Regions from separate parts of the Aureimonas populi genome, predicted to be linked through region 2. Evidence: predicted binding sites of a transcription regulator. Region 2 holds the regulator's gene; the other holds the start of a gene.
The links. Region 2 encodes LexA, which represses DNA repair genes until DNA is damaged. Its sites were predicted from a motif close to TGTTCNNNNTGTGTTCNG; they were not measured.
Positions count from the first base shown of each region.

Region 1 (7,002 bases), 340 kb from region 2:
GGCTCCGGGGAAGCCGGGCCGTCGTCCTTGCCCAGAACATCCTCGAGGAAGCTGGCGAGATCGTCGTCGTCGTCCTGCGGAGCCGGCGAGGGCGGCGCGACGGCGGGCGCCTCCGGGCGGCTCGGCTCGCGCCGGGCCTCGGCCGCAGCCTCCGGCGCTCGGGCAGGCGCTGCTTCCGCAGGGCTCGACCGATTCTGGATCGTGGAAGCAAAGCTGCGGACGCTCAGCGGCGCGGGGGCCGATTCGTCCACGACAGGCTCGGCGGGCGGGGCAGGCGGCTTGGGCTGCGCTGCTTCCTCCGAGGGCTGGGCTGAGGCGGCCGGCAGAACGGGCGTCGCGCGCCCGAGCGGGAAGCTGGGCGCCACCGGCGGGCGCTCCGGCTGCGGGGCGGGCTGCGCACGGGGCGCGGCAGGTGCGGGGGGTGAGGCGCGTTGCGGCTCGCCCTGCGCCGGCTTCTGCACCTCCCTCTGGGGCGCCTCGCGCGGCTCGGGGCGTGGAGCAACGACTCGCTCGGCCGGTCCTACGACCGGAGGCGCTGCGACCGGCACGTCGAGGCGCGGCTCGCTTCTGGCATGGCCGGGCGTGCCGGCGCGCGGCGCAGAGGAGCCTGCGGGCCTGTCCCGAGGCTCGACCGAAGGGGCGGGGGCGGGTTTCGGCTCCACGACGACCGCGGCCGGCTCCGGCGCGCGGGCAGGCTGCTCGGCCGTTGGAGCGGGCCTGGCGCGCGGTACGTCGCGGGCCGGCGGCGAGACCGGCATTTCGTTCACCGGGGGCGCCGGACGTGTAGTGGCTGCGATGGCGGGAGCGGTTTCGGCCAGCGGCGCGCGCTCGGGACGCGGCGCCTGCGGAGCGGGAACAGCGACCGGCGCCGGTGCGCGGGGCGCAGGCGGGACCGCGAGTTCGGGCTCACGCCGCTCCGCGGGGCGCGGGGCCGGCACGCGGCCGATATTGTTCTCGACGAGGAGGTCGTTCGGCCCGCCGATGAGCACCAGATGTTCCACGCCGTCGCGACGAACGAGCACCAGCTTTCGCCGCTGGTCGACGCCGACGGCGTCCACCACCGCCAGGCGGGGGGCCTGCGAGGACCCGATGCCGATGCGCCCGCCCAGGGCGCGGCGCGTCAATCCGATGACGAGAATGGCCAAGACAACGACCAGAATCGCCGCCAGGATGACCGAAACGATCGGAGCGAGGCTTTCGCCCACGAGACCGGCGAGCATGTCCTGCATCTTATTCCTTCTCCCGGGAACTTCTTCGCGAAGAATCGGCAAGCCGCCTCCGGGCAGCCTCAATCGTTCATGAAGCCTTCCAATCCCGTCTTCAAGGGTCGATACAGCTTCGGCCCGTATGGACTTCGATATCATGTCGGACGAAGCTGCCGCGCGCAATTCGTGCGGCGGTTCGTGGGATTCGTCTCCAGGTCTTCGCACGGGACATCGATGAAGGGACGCCGGACGGGCGTTCTGTTACATTCTTCTCCCGTTCGAGGCTGCAAGGCTCCACGAAACCTTGCACAGGAGCGGGCCAGCCGACCCATGGGAACCATGACGATCGAAACGCCCGGCACGAGCGAGAAGGCCATGATCGACAGAGGCGCGGGGGCGCGGGGCGTCAGGCGCCTTCTTTTCCTGGGCGCCTTCCTTTTCGTCTTCTCCGCCACGCTGGCGCTGTTCGGGCATGTGTACGGCGCCATAGCGCTTCTGGCGATCTTCGGCGTCCTGTCCGTGGTGGGGATCGCCGCGATCTTCGCGCTGTCCCTCGGCCTCCTCCAGTTCGCCGGGCGCCCGGCCGACGAGGGCATCGCCCGCGCCTTTCTCGATTCGCTGCCGACAGGCACGCTCGTGACCGACGGCAAGGGGCGCATCATCTATGCCAACCAAGCCTATGGGGAGGCCACCGGCGCGCAGACCGCCGGGGACGTGCGCACGCTGGAGAAGCTCCTCTCGCGCGAGCCGGAGGCGGCCGAGGCCATCTACCGGCTGGGAAACCTGGCCCGCGAGGGGCGCGAGGGGCAGGAGGAGTTCCGCCTCTCGCGCAGCCTGGCGGGCGGCTACGACGCCGCGCCGCGCTGGTATCGCGCCTCCGTACGCCCCCTGCCGGGCAGCCGGGCGCCGCTGCGCGCCTGGCAGATTGCCGATATCAGCACCGAGCGGCGCGAGCAGGAGAGCTTCTTCCAGGAGCTTCAGCACGCCATCGACTATCTCGACCATGCCCCGGCCGGTTTCTTCGCGGCGGACGAGGACGGGAAGCTCGCCTATATCAACGCCACGCTCGCCGACTGGCTCGGCCTCGACCTCGCGGCCTTCCAGCCCGGCACCATCGGCATAGAGAGCTTCGCCGGCCCCGAGGCCGCCACCTTCCTGCGGGGCGAGGCGAAGGGCGGGGAAGCGCGAACGCAGGTGCTGGACCTCGACTTCGTCAAGACGAGCGGCCAGCGCCTCCCGGTGCGCCTGCTGCGCCAGTCGGCGCGCGCGCCGGACGGGGCGCCGGGCCCCACGCGCACCCTCGTGCTCAACCGCGCCATGGAGGCGGAGGGCGCGCGCAGCCTGGAGGCGGCCGAGCTTCGCTTCACACGCTTCTTCAATTCCTCCCCCATGGCCATCGCGGCGCTGGACGCGCAAGGCAGCGCGACCAGGGCCAACCCGGCCTTCGCCCGCCTGTTCGGGCAGTCGGCGGCCGGAGGATCGATCCCGCTGGCGGAGGCGGTGCGCGAGGACAGCCGCGAATCGATTCTCGGCGCTCTGTCCGCCGCGGGGCGCGGGCAGGCCGGCATTCCGTCCATCGACGTCGAGCTGGCAGGCTCCTCGGCCCGCTCCGTGCGGCTCTACTTCAACGCCGTCTCCGACCTCACCGACGGCTCCGGCGACAGCGTCATCGTCTATGGCGTGGACTTCACCGACCAGCGCGCGCTGGAGGAGCAGTTCGCCAAGGCACAGCGGATGCAGGCCATCGGCAATCTGGCCGGCGGCATCGCGCACGACTTCAACAACGTGCTGACGATCATCACCGCGTCCGTGGACTTCCTCCTGCTCAACCACCGTTCGGGCGACCCGTCCTTCCAGGACCTTCTGCTCATCAAGCAGAGCGCCAACCGGGCCGCTTCGCTGGTTCGCCAGCTTCTGGCCTATTCGCGGCGCCAGACCATGCGCCCCAAGATGCTGAACCTGACCGATGTGGTCGCGGACATGCATCTTCTCCTCAAGCGAATCGTCGGCGACCTGGTGAAGCTCGAGCGCCACCATGGCCGCGACCTGTGGCCCGTCATGGCCGATATCGGGCAGTTCGAGCAGGTGGTGACGAATCTCGTCCAGAACGCGCGTGATGCGATGGCGGAGGGCGGCACGATCACCATTTCCACGCGCAACGTGCCGGCCGACGAGGCCGCGACCTTGCCCTATGCGGAGCTCTCTCACGCCGACTATGTGCTCGTGGAGGTGGCCGATACCGGTTCGGGCATGCCGGCCGATGTTGCCGAGCGCATCTTCGAGCCCTTCTTCACGACCAAGGAGATCGGCAAGGGCACGGGTCTGGGCCTCTCCATGGTCTATGGCATCGTCAAACAGTCGGGCGGGTTCATCTTCGTGGATTCCAAGGTGGGGGAGGGCACGGCCTTCCGCATCTACCTGCCCCGTCATGTCCCCGCCGAGATCGCCGCGCCCGCGCGCGACACCGCCGCTGCCGCCCTGCCCAACGCGCGGATCGACCTTTCGGGGACGGCCTCGATCCTGCTGGTGGAGGATGAGGACCATGTGCGGGCAGGCAATGTGCGCGCGCTGAAGATGCGCGGATACGAGGTGCACGAGGCCTCTTCCGGCGTGGAGGCGCTGGAGGTGATGGAAGAGATCGGGGGCCGGATCGACCTTGTGGTCTCCGATGTGGTGATGCCTGAAATGGACGGGCCGACGCTGCTCCGCGAAATGCGCAAGACACGGCCGGACCTCAAGTTCATCTTCGTCTCGGGCTATGCCGAGGACGCCTTCGCGAAGAACCTGCCGGACGGCGAGAAGTTCGGCTTCCTCGCCAAGCCTTTCTCCCTCCGGGAGCTGGCCGTGACGGTGAAGGATATTCTCGACGAATGAGGTCTGGCCTCGCCGGGTTTGAACGGCCTCGCCACGGCAGGGGCGCATATTCTGCGAAGGGCACACGCGTTAAGCCTTCGTTCATCAATCGCGAAATGGCGCCTCGGCCAAATCACTTCGCGAGAGTGGGAACAAAAAGAGATCATCCGCTTGCAAGATGGAACAAAAAGGGTACATTGACGGTAGCCAGATCGCATTGCGCCCCTTTGCGGCGCGTGGAATAAGGACCGGGCCCGATGGCACAGAACTCACTCCGTCTCGTTGAGGATTCGTCTTTGGACAAGAACAAGGCGCTCGACGCCGCGCTTTCGCAGATCGAACGGGCCTTCGGAAAAGGCTCGATCATGCGCCTGGGGGCAAATGAGAAGCTCGACATCGAAACGATTCCCACCGGCTCGCTCGGCCTCGACATCGCTCTGGGCGTCGGTGGTCTGCCGAAGGGGCGTATCGTCGAGGTCTACGGGCCTGAAAGCTCGGGCAAGACGACGCTGGCGCTCCATACGGTAGCGGAAGCGCAAAAGGCCGGCGGTATCTGCGCCTTCGTGGATGCCGAGCATGCGCTCGACCCGGTCTATGCTCGCAAGCTCGGGGTCAATCTGGAGGATCTCCTGATCTCGCAGCCCGACACGGGCGAGCAGGCACTGGAGATCGTCGATACGCTGGTGCGCTCGGGCGCGATCGATGTCCTCGTGATCGATTCGGTGGCGGCGCTTACGCCGCGCGCGGAGATTGAGGGCGACATGGGCGATTCGCTGCCTGGCATGCAGGCGCGCCTGATGAGCCAGGCGCTGCGCAAGCTGACCGGCTCGATCTCGCGCTCCAAGTGCATGGTCATCTTCATCAACCAGATTCGCATGAAGATCGGCGTCATGTTCGGCTCGCCCGAAACGACGACGGGCGGCAATGCACTGAAGTTCTATGCCTCCGTCCGGCTCGACATCCGCCGCATCGGCTCGATCAAGGATCGCGAGGAGGTGACGGGCAATCAGACGCGCGTGAAGGTAGTCAAGAACAAGCTGGCGCCTCCGTTCAAGCAGGTCGAGTTCGACATCATGTATGGCGAGGGCGTCTCTAAGACGGGCGAGCTGATCGACCTGGGCGTGAAATCCGGCATCGTGGAGAAGTCGGGCGCGTGGTTCTCGTACAACAGCCAGCGGCTGGGCCAGGGACGCGAGAACTCCAAGCAGTTCCTGCGCGACAATCCTGACCTGGCCAACGAGATCGAAAGCGCGATCCGCCAGAATGCGGGCCTTATTGCCGAGCAGTTGCTCGATAATTCAGGCCCAGGGGATGAAGCCGAGGCGTAAGGTTCAAGGGCGTCGCCGTCGTGGTGGCGCCTGAAGGCTTTGTAAGGGGCGCTGGCCCGGCCGTGGCTCTTGCCTCGATGGACAGCGTTCGCGGGCCTCGTTACAAGGCGCCGGGTGCGAAGCGATATGCTTGCGCACCCAGTTTTTCTCTGCCTTGCGAAGGTCTTCCCATGAACGGCGTGAACGAGATCCGGTCGGCGTTTCTGCAGTATTTCGCCAAGAACGGGCACGAGAAGGTCGCCTCCTCGCCGCTGGTGCCGCGCAACGACCCGACATTGATGTTCACCAATGCCGGCATGGTGCAGTTCAAAAACGTCTTCACCGGTTTGGAAAGCCGGCCCTACAGCCGCGCCGTCACCTCGCAGAAATGCGTGCGCGCGGGTGGTAAGCACAACGATCTCGACAATGTCGGCTACACGGCCCGGCACCATACCTTCTTCGAGATGCTCGGTAATTTCTCCTTCGGCAACTATTTCAAGGAGAACGCGATCGAGTTGGCGTGGAACCTGATCACGCGCGAATTCGGCCTGCCCAAGGAGAAATTGCTCGTCACCGTCTATGCCGAGGACGATGATGCGGCAGTCCTATGGAAGAAGATCGCGGGGCTCTCCGAGGAGCGCATCATCCGCATCGGGACGTCGGACAATTTCTGGTCGATGGGCGAGACGGGGCCGTGCGGGCCGTGCTCGGAAATCTTCTACGACCATGGCGACCAGATTTGGGGCGGGCCTCCGGGCAGCGCCGAGGAGGACGGCGACCGCTTCATCGAGATCTGGAACCTCGTCTTCATGCAGTTCGAGCAGCTCGCGCCCGGCGAGCGCGTCCCGCTGCCCCGGCCCTCGATCGACACCGGCATGGGGCTGGAGCGTGTCGCGGCCGTTCTGCAGGGCGTGCATAACAATTACGAGATCGACCTGTTCCGGGCGCTGATCGCCGCTTCGGTGGAAGCGACCGGGGCGGCGCCGAGCGACGCCAACATCGCCAGCCATCGCGTGATCGCGGATCATCTGCGCTCGACGGCCTTCCTCATCGCCGATGGAGTTCTGCCCTCGAACGAGGGGCGCGGCTATGTCCTGCGGCGCATCATGCGACGCGCCATGCGCCACGCGAAGCTTCTGGGCGCGCGAGAGCCGGTGCTGTTCAAGATACTGCCGGCGCTGGTCTCGGAGATGGGCCGCGCCTATCCCGAGCTGGTTCGGGCAGAAGCGCTGATCTCCGAGACGCTGAAGCTGGAGGAGAAGCGCTTCCTCACGACGCTCGACCGGGGCTTGTCGCTCCTGAACGAAGCCACCGCGGATCTGGGTCAGGGGCAGGAGCTGGGCGGCGAAATCGCTTTCAAGCTCTACGATACCTACGGTTTCCCGCTCGACCTGACGCAGGACGCGTTGCGCGCACGCGGCATCGGTGTCGATGTGGCGGGCTTCGAAACCGCGATGGGGCGCCAGAAGGCCGAAGCGCGCGCAAGCTGGACCGGCTCGGGCGAGGCTGCCGACGAGAGCGTGTGGTTCAAGCTGCGGGAGCGTTTGGGAGCCACGGAGTTCCTAGGATACGACACCGAGGATGCGGAGGGCCAGGTCCTGGCCATCGTGCGCGACGGCATTGAGGTCCAGAGCGCG
Region 1 is NZ_CP072611.1:3,030,457-3,037,458, reverse strand. It holds gene J7654_RS14375 (flagellar biosynthetic protein FliO) at 1-1,229, opposite strand, end outside; gene cckA (cell cycle histidine kinase CckA) at 1,545-4,079, shown strand; gene recA (recombinase RecA) at 4,316-5,386, shown strand; gene alaS (alanine--tRNA ligase) at 5,557-7,002, shown strand, end outside.
Region 1: a site for LexA is predicted at 4,207-4,224, ahead of recA (recombinase RecA). Genes of this name have one in related genera too.

Region 2 (7,002 bases):
TCGAGCCCCTCGATGATGGCCGTCACCGCCGCCTCGGTCGAACGCTCCCGGTCCGTATCTTCGATTCGCAGCAGCATCTTGCCGCCGTGGCGGCGCGCATAGAGCCAGTTGAAGAGCGCGGTGCGCGCGCCCCCGATGTGCAGGAAGCCCGTGGGGGACGGCGCAAAGCGCGTGACGACGCGGTCGGACATGAGGGCTCCAGTTTTGATCGATCGGCAAGGACCGGCAAGCTCGAATCAATCGAGTCCATGAGGGTGGGGTCGCAGCCAACACAGCGCGCGAACGTGGTTCGCTTTCGCGCGAAGCTGTGTAGCATAGGGAATCGGGGAGGCAAGCCGGTGGCGGGATGACGATGGCGGCGCCGGGACAGGCAAAGGGCAGCGGAACGGCACGTGGACGGGGCAGGAGCATTCGCCTCTTCCCCGCGCCCTTCGCGTTCTCCGCCGGCGGATGGCCGGAAGGTCCGGGCGCCCGGTTGCGGCGCGAACTGGAAGTGGAAGAGCGCGCCCGCTCCAGCTTCTTCATCACTCCGCTCGGCCTCATCATCGGTCTGGCGCTCTTCTACGGCGCCGACATCCGCGCCCCGCTCTCCGCCACTGCGGCGCTCGCGGCGCTGCTGGGCGGCGCCTTCCTCATCTCGCGCCCCGGCACGGCGTGGCGGCCGCTCTGGCTGGTCGCTCTTGCCGCCGCGTGCGGGATGCTTCTCGCCCACGCGGAACTGGCGCGCACCCACACCACGATTTTCTCCGGCGAGGCGACGGTTCGAATCGAGGGGCGTGTAAAGTGGAGGGACATCGACGATCGCAGTCGCGTGCGATACGTGCTCGATATCCTCTCGACCGAGCGGCCCGTTCTCTCCCGCCCGCCCGAGCGCGTTCGCATCGTCGTCACGAGCCGTCACGCGCTCATTCCGGTCGGCGGTACTTATGTCGGGCTCGTCCGTCTGCGCCCGCCATCCGGGCCGGCCTTTCCGGGGGCTTACGACTTTTCCTTCGTGCCGTTCTTCCAGGGGCTCGGCGCCTATGGCTTCTCGCTTGGCGCGCCCGAGCCCTTCATCGGCGAGCCGCAGGACCTGACCTTCCTGGAACGGGTGGCGCGCACGCGCGTGGCCATGGCCGAGCGGATTCGAGGCGTGGTGGAGGGTGCGGAAGGCGCGGTGGCCTCGGCCCTCGTTACGGGCGAGCGCGCCGGCATCCCCGCCGAGGTGGACGAATGGCTGCGCATAACGGGCCTCGCGCACGTGCTGTCGATCTCCGGCTTCCACATGGCCCTTATCGCCGGCTTCACCATGCTATCGGTGCGCGCGATCCTGTCGCTGCTTCCGGCCGTGCCGCTCCTCGTCTCCACCAAGAAGATGGCCGCGCTGGTCGCGCTCGCGGTGTCCACGGCCTACCTTCTCATCGCCGGCGACAACGTGGCGACGCAACGCTCCTATATCATGCTGGTGATCATGCTCGGCGCCGTGCTCCTGGATCGGCCCGCATTAACGCTGCGCAACGTCGCCATCGCCGCGATGATCGTCATCGCGATCAGCCCCCATGCGGTGCTGACGGCAAGCTTCCAGATGTCCTTCGCCGCGACGGCCGCCCTGATCGGCGCCTACGGCGCTTTGATGCGCTGGTGGAACAGGCGCAGGCAGCGCAGGGCGGGGCCACCGCGCGGCGTACTCGCGGGGGCTGCCCTTGCGACTATGGCGCTCGCCTTGTCCTCGCTTATCGCCGGAGGAGCCACGGCGCCCTACGGCGTCTATCATTTCCAGCGCGCCGCCCTTCTCGGCGGCCTCATCGCCAATGTCGCGATCATGCCGCTCTTCAGCTTCTGGATCATGCCGGCGGCCTTGATCGCGGTTCTGCTGATGCCCTTCGGGCTGGATTCGCCGGTGTGGCAGGCCATGGGCCATGGCCTCACTCTCGTCTTCCGTATGGCCGAAATCCTCGCAGCCTGGTTTCCCGACCGCACGACCGGGCTCATGACGAAATCGGGCCTCGTTCTGCTTTCGGCTGCGGTGCTTTCGCTCTGTTTCTTCGCAAGCCGCCTGAGGTGGATCGCCTTGCCCCTGGCCTTGGTCGGCCTGACCCTCGCACCCGATCGCCGCGAGCCGCCCGAACTCCTGATCTTCGAAGACGGCAAGCAGCTTGCCCTGGTGGGCGAGGAAGGCGGACTTGCCCATCTGAAGGAGCGGCCGAACGGCTTCGTCGACAGCCAATGGAGCCGCGCCTTCCCGGAGGCCTATCCGCGCGAAGAGAACACGCACCGTGACACCTCGCCCGGCGCCTTCACCTGCACGGAGAATATCTGCCGGGCCACGACGCGCAGCGGGTTGAGGGTGGGATGGACCGAGGACTACGAGAAGACGGGACTTCTCTGCGACACCACGGATGTCGCCATCGTCTCCCGCGCGATCCGACTTTCGCAATGCCGCAGCGGGGCGCACCTCGTCACGCTGCGAAGCTTGCGGCGTACCGGTTCTCTCGCCGTTTCCGCCGATCCGCAAACCGGCCGGGCCGTTGTCACGCCTTCCATCGCGGCGGAGCCACGCGAATGGAACAGGCACCGCCATGCGCCATGGCCGGAGTTCTGGCGCAACCCGGAGCGGGACGCATCAGCATCCCCCCGCACCGCCACCGCCGAATAGCGTGCCAGCCGACAGTTCGGCCTTAATACCGGCGGATCAGCCCGACGAGCTTGCCCTGCACCTTCACCTGGTCAGCGCCGAAGATGCGTGTCTCGTAGGCTGGATTGGCCGCTTCCAGGGCAATCCTGTCGCCCTTGCGCCGAAACCGCTTGAGCGTGGCTTCCTCGTCGTCCACCAGTGCGACCACGATCTCTCCCGGGCTGGCCGTATCGCCGCGCCGGATGATGACCGTATCGCCGTCGAGAATTCCCGCCTCGATCATCGAATCGCCGGCCACATCGAGTGCGTAATGCTCCCCGCCGCCAATCAGGTCGGCGGGCAGGGTGACGTGCCGCGTGTTGTTCTGGATGGCCGAGATGGGCACGCCCGCCGCGATGCGGCCCATGACGGGGACACTCACGCCATCATTGGCGGCCTCATGCGCGCCCATGCCCTTCTTTTCCGCCGCCGGTGCACGGGCACCGCCCACGATGCTCGGCTTGAAGCCGCCGGCCGGGCGCGCCGGCTTGGCGCTGCCTTCGGGCAGCCGCAGGATTTCCAGCGCCCGGGCGCGATTGGGAAGGCGGCGAATGAAGCCGCGCTCCTCCAGTGCCGTGATGAGCCGATGAATGCCCGACTTGGACTTCAGTTCGAGCGCGTCCTTCATCTCGTCGAAGGATGGCGGAACGCCGGCAGCCTGCAACCGCTCGTGAATGAAGAGAAGAAGATCGTGCTGCTTGCGCGTCAGCATCGAGGCGGCCCCGCAGAATCAAAAACAAAACCTGAACAAACCTATCTGTTCTAGTTGTGTTCCGCAAGGACCCGTCAGTCCAGAACGACGAAACGGCAGGCGTCCCCTGGGCTGGCCGGGGGCGCGTGGGGAGGGCGGTGGATGAGGACCTGCGCACGGGCGTAGATTGAAAGGAGCGAGGAATCCTGCCTGTCGAGCGGCAGGACTTCCGGCGTTTCGCGGTCGCCCGCGGGGTTCAGCATCGATCTGACGAAATCGGCGCGCACGCCATTCGCGCGCATCCCGCTGCCGAGGCGCCCGGTTCTCTCGACGATGGGAGGCAGGCACGCGAGGCGGCGGAGCAGGGGACGCAGGAACAGCGTGGCCGCGACCATGCAGGAGGAAGGGTTACCGGGCAGGCCGAGAAGCCGCATCGGCCCGAGGCGCCCGGCCATCAGGGGCTTGCCGGGCCGCATGGCCACCTTCCAGAAGTCGAGTGTTGCCCCCGATTCCTCGAAAGCTTTCGCCGCGAGATCGTGGTCGCCGACGGATGCGCCGCCGATGGAGACGAAGATGTCGGCGCCGTCGCGCAAGGCGCGGTCTATCTGCGCGCGGATGTCGCCCACCCGGTCGGGCGCGATGCCGCAATCCAGAACCTCCCCCCCATTCGCCTCGACGAGAGCAGCCAGGCCGTAGCTGTTCGAGGCGACGATCTGCGAGGGGCCGAGTGGCGCGCCGGGCTCGACCAGTTCGGAGCCCGTGGCGAGGATGGCCACGCGGGGACGACGCAGGGCGGGCAGGCGGGGATGGCCGCCGCTCGCGCCCAGCGCCACGGCACCGGGCGTCAAGCGCGCATGTCGCTGAAGGAGCACGTCGCCCTGTCGAAAATCGTTGCCGGCGGGGCGGACGTTCTCGCCGGGCATGACGACGGCAAGAACGCGCACCTGACGTTCGCCGAGCCGCTCGGCATCCTCCTGGATCAGAACGGCGTCGGCCCCGTCGGGCACGGGCGCGCCTGTGAAGATACGAACGGCCTCGCCATCCTGTATCCGGCCGCCGAAGGCGTGGCCGGCGGCCGATTCGCCTATGACCGACAGCACGGATGGAGGCGAGGCCGTCTGTGCGGATCGCACTGCGTAGCCGTCCATGGCCGAGGCGTTGAAATCCGGCTGGGTGCGAAGTGCGCTCACGTCACATGCCAGAACCCGGCCGGTGGCCTCGCGCAGCGGAACAAGCTCCTCGTCGGTGATGGGCGAAACGTCGGAGAGGAGTCGTTCGAGCGCGGCTTCCAGCGGCAGAAGGCTCATTCCGCCGCCCAGTCGCCCGAACGGCCGCCGGACTTCTCCAGGAGGCGGATGGCGGTGATCTGCATCGACCGATCGACAGCCTTTGCCATGTCGTAGACGGTGAGGCAGGCGACTGAAACGGCCGTCAGTGCTTCCATCTCCACGCCCGTCTTGCCCGAGAGCCTGGCCGTGGCGGTAACGCGCAAACCCGGCAGGGAGGGCTCCGCCTCGATCTCCACGCCCACCTTGTCGAGCATCAGCGGATGGCACAAAGGGATGAGATCGGACGTCTTCTTGGCCGCCATTATGCCGGCGATGCGCGCGATGGAGATGACATCGCCCTTCTTCGCCTGCCCCGAAAGGATGAGGTCGAGTGTCTCGGAACGCATCGTCACCAATCCCTCGGCCCGTGCGACGCGCATCGTTTCCGCCTTGTCGCCCACGTCGACCATCGAAGCCGCGCCGGTGGCGTCCAGATGCGTCAGGCCCGGCGCGTCCGGCTTCATCGGATATCCCCCAGCAAAGCGCGCGTGGCGGCCTCCACGTCCTCGTGGCGCATCAGGCTCTCGCCGACCAGGATCGTGCCGATCCCGGCCTTCCTCAGCCGCAGGCAGTCCACATTCAGGTTGATCCCGCTCTCGCCCACCACGATCCGATCCTCTGGCACAAGCGGCGCAAGGCGCTCGGAGGTTGCCAGATCCGTTTCGAAAGTGCGCAGGTTGCGGTTGTTGATGCCGATCAGGGGGGACGCCAGCTTCAGGGCGCGCTCCAGCTCCGCCTCGTCGTGAACCTCGATCAGGACATCGAGCCCGTGATGCAGGGCGGCCGACTCGAGTTCGGCGGCAAGGCTGTCCTCCACCGCCGCCATGATCACCAGAATGGCGTCCCCGCCCCATGCTCGCGCTTCGGCCACCTGATAGGGGTCGAAGAGGAAGTCCTTTCGCAGCGCGGGCAGTGCCGTCGCATCCCGGGCAGCCGTGAGGAAGGAAGCGTGCCCCTGAAAGGAGGGCGCGTCCGTCAGAACGCTGAGGCATGTCGCGCCGCCGCGCTCATAGGCCTTCGCCAGGGCAGGCGGGTCGAAATCCGGGCGGATCAGGCCCTTGGAGGGGCTTGCCTTCTTCACCTCCGCGATCAGCGCGAAGCGACCCTTATCCAGCGTGGAGCGGATGGCGCGCTCGAAGCCGCGCGGCGCGTCCCTTTCGGCGATCCGCCGCTCCAGCTCGCCCAGCGGCACGGCTTGTCGTGCGCGGGCGATCTCTTCGCGCTTGTAGGCTCCGATCCGGGAGAGAATGTCGCTCATGCCCCTTCGCCCGCCGCGCGGCCGGTCGCGTCCACGAGCCGGGCCAGCGCATCGCGCGCCGCGCCCGTGTCGATCGATTCGGTCGCCATGGAAATCCCCTCGGCAAGGTCCGAGGCCCGGCCCGCGACGACCAGCGCCCCGCCGGCATTGAGGCGCACGATGTCGCGATAGGCGCCTTCCCGGCCATCGAGCACGGCGCGCAAGGCGAGCGCGTTTTCACGTCCGTCGCCGCCCTTGATCTCGCCGAGAGGGCGGGTCGCCAGGCCGACATCCTCCGGCTGAAGGCTGAAGGTCTCGATCGTTCCATCGCGCAGCGCGGCGACGTCCGTGCGCCCGCATACGGTCATCTCGTCGAGCCCGTCCCCGTGCACCACCCAAGCGGCGCGCGTGCCCAGTTCGCGCAGGGTCTCCGCCACCGGCATCACCCAGTCGGGAGAAAACACGCCCACCAGCAGGCGATCCGCGCCGGCCGGGTTGGCCAGCGGGCCGAGAAGATTGAAGATCGTGCGCGTGCCAAGCTCGACGCGACTGGGGCCCACAAAGCGCATGGCGGCGTGATGGCTGGGCGCGAACATGAAGCCGATCCCGGCCTCACGGATCACGTGCCCGATCTCGTGCGGTTTCAAATCGACATTCACCCCCAGCGCCATCAGCACATCGGCCGCCCCGGACCGCGAGGACAGCGCGCGGTTGCCGTGCTTGGCGACCGTCACGCCGCAGCCTGCCACGACGAACGCCGCGCAGGTGGAGATGTTCAGCGTGCCGGCATGGTCGCCGCCCGTGCCCACGATATCGACGGCATCGGCGGGCGCCTCGACCCGAACCATATTGGCCCGCATCACGTCCACCGCCCCGGCGATCTCGTCCACCGTCTCGCCGCGCACGCGCAGCGCCATCAGGAATCCGCCGATCTGGCTGGGCGTGGCTTCGCCCGACATCATCACCTGGAAGGCCTCGGCCGATTCGGCGCGGCTCAGCGCCTTCCCGTCCGCCACCTTCGCCAGGAAGGGCTTCAAGCCGCCGCTCACCGCTGGCCTCCCGCGGCCTGGACGGCCTGCTGGTTGTAGCGCAC
Region 2 is NZ_CP072611.1:2,691,317-2,698,318, forward strand. It holds gene gltX (glutamate--tRNA ligase) at 1-191, opposite strand, end outside; gene J7654_RS12690 (ComEC/Rec2 family competence protein) at 476-2,635, shown strand; gene lexA (transcriptional repressor LexA) at 2,658-3,365, opposite strand; gene J7654_RS12700 (molybdopterin molybdotransferase MoeA) at 3,440-4,651, opposite strand; gene moaC (cyclic pyranopterin monophosphate synthase MoaC) at 4,648-5,136, opposite strand; gene trpC (indole-3-glycerol phosphate synthase TrpC) at 5,133-5,930, opposite strand; gene trpD (anthranilate phosphoribosyltransferase) at 5,927-6,958, opposite strand; gene J7654_RS12720 (SurA N-terminal domain-containing protein) at 6,955-7,002, opposite strand, start outside.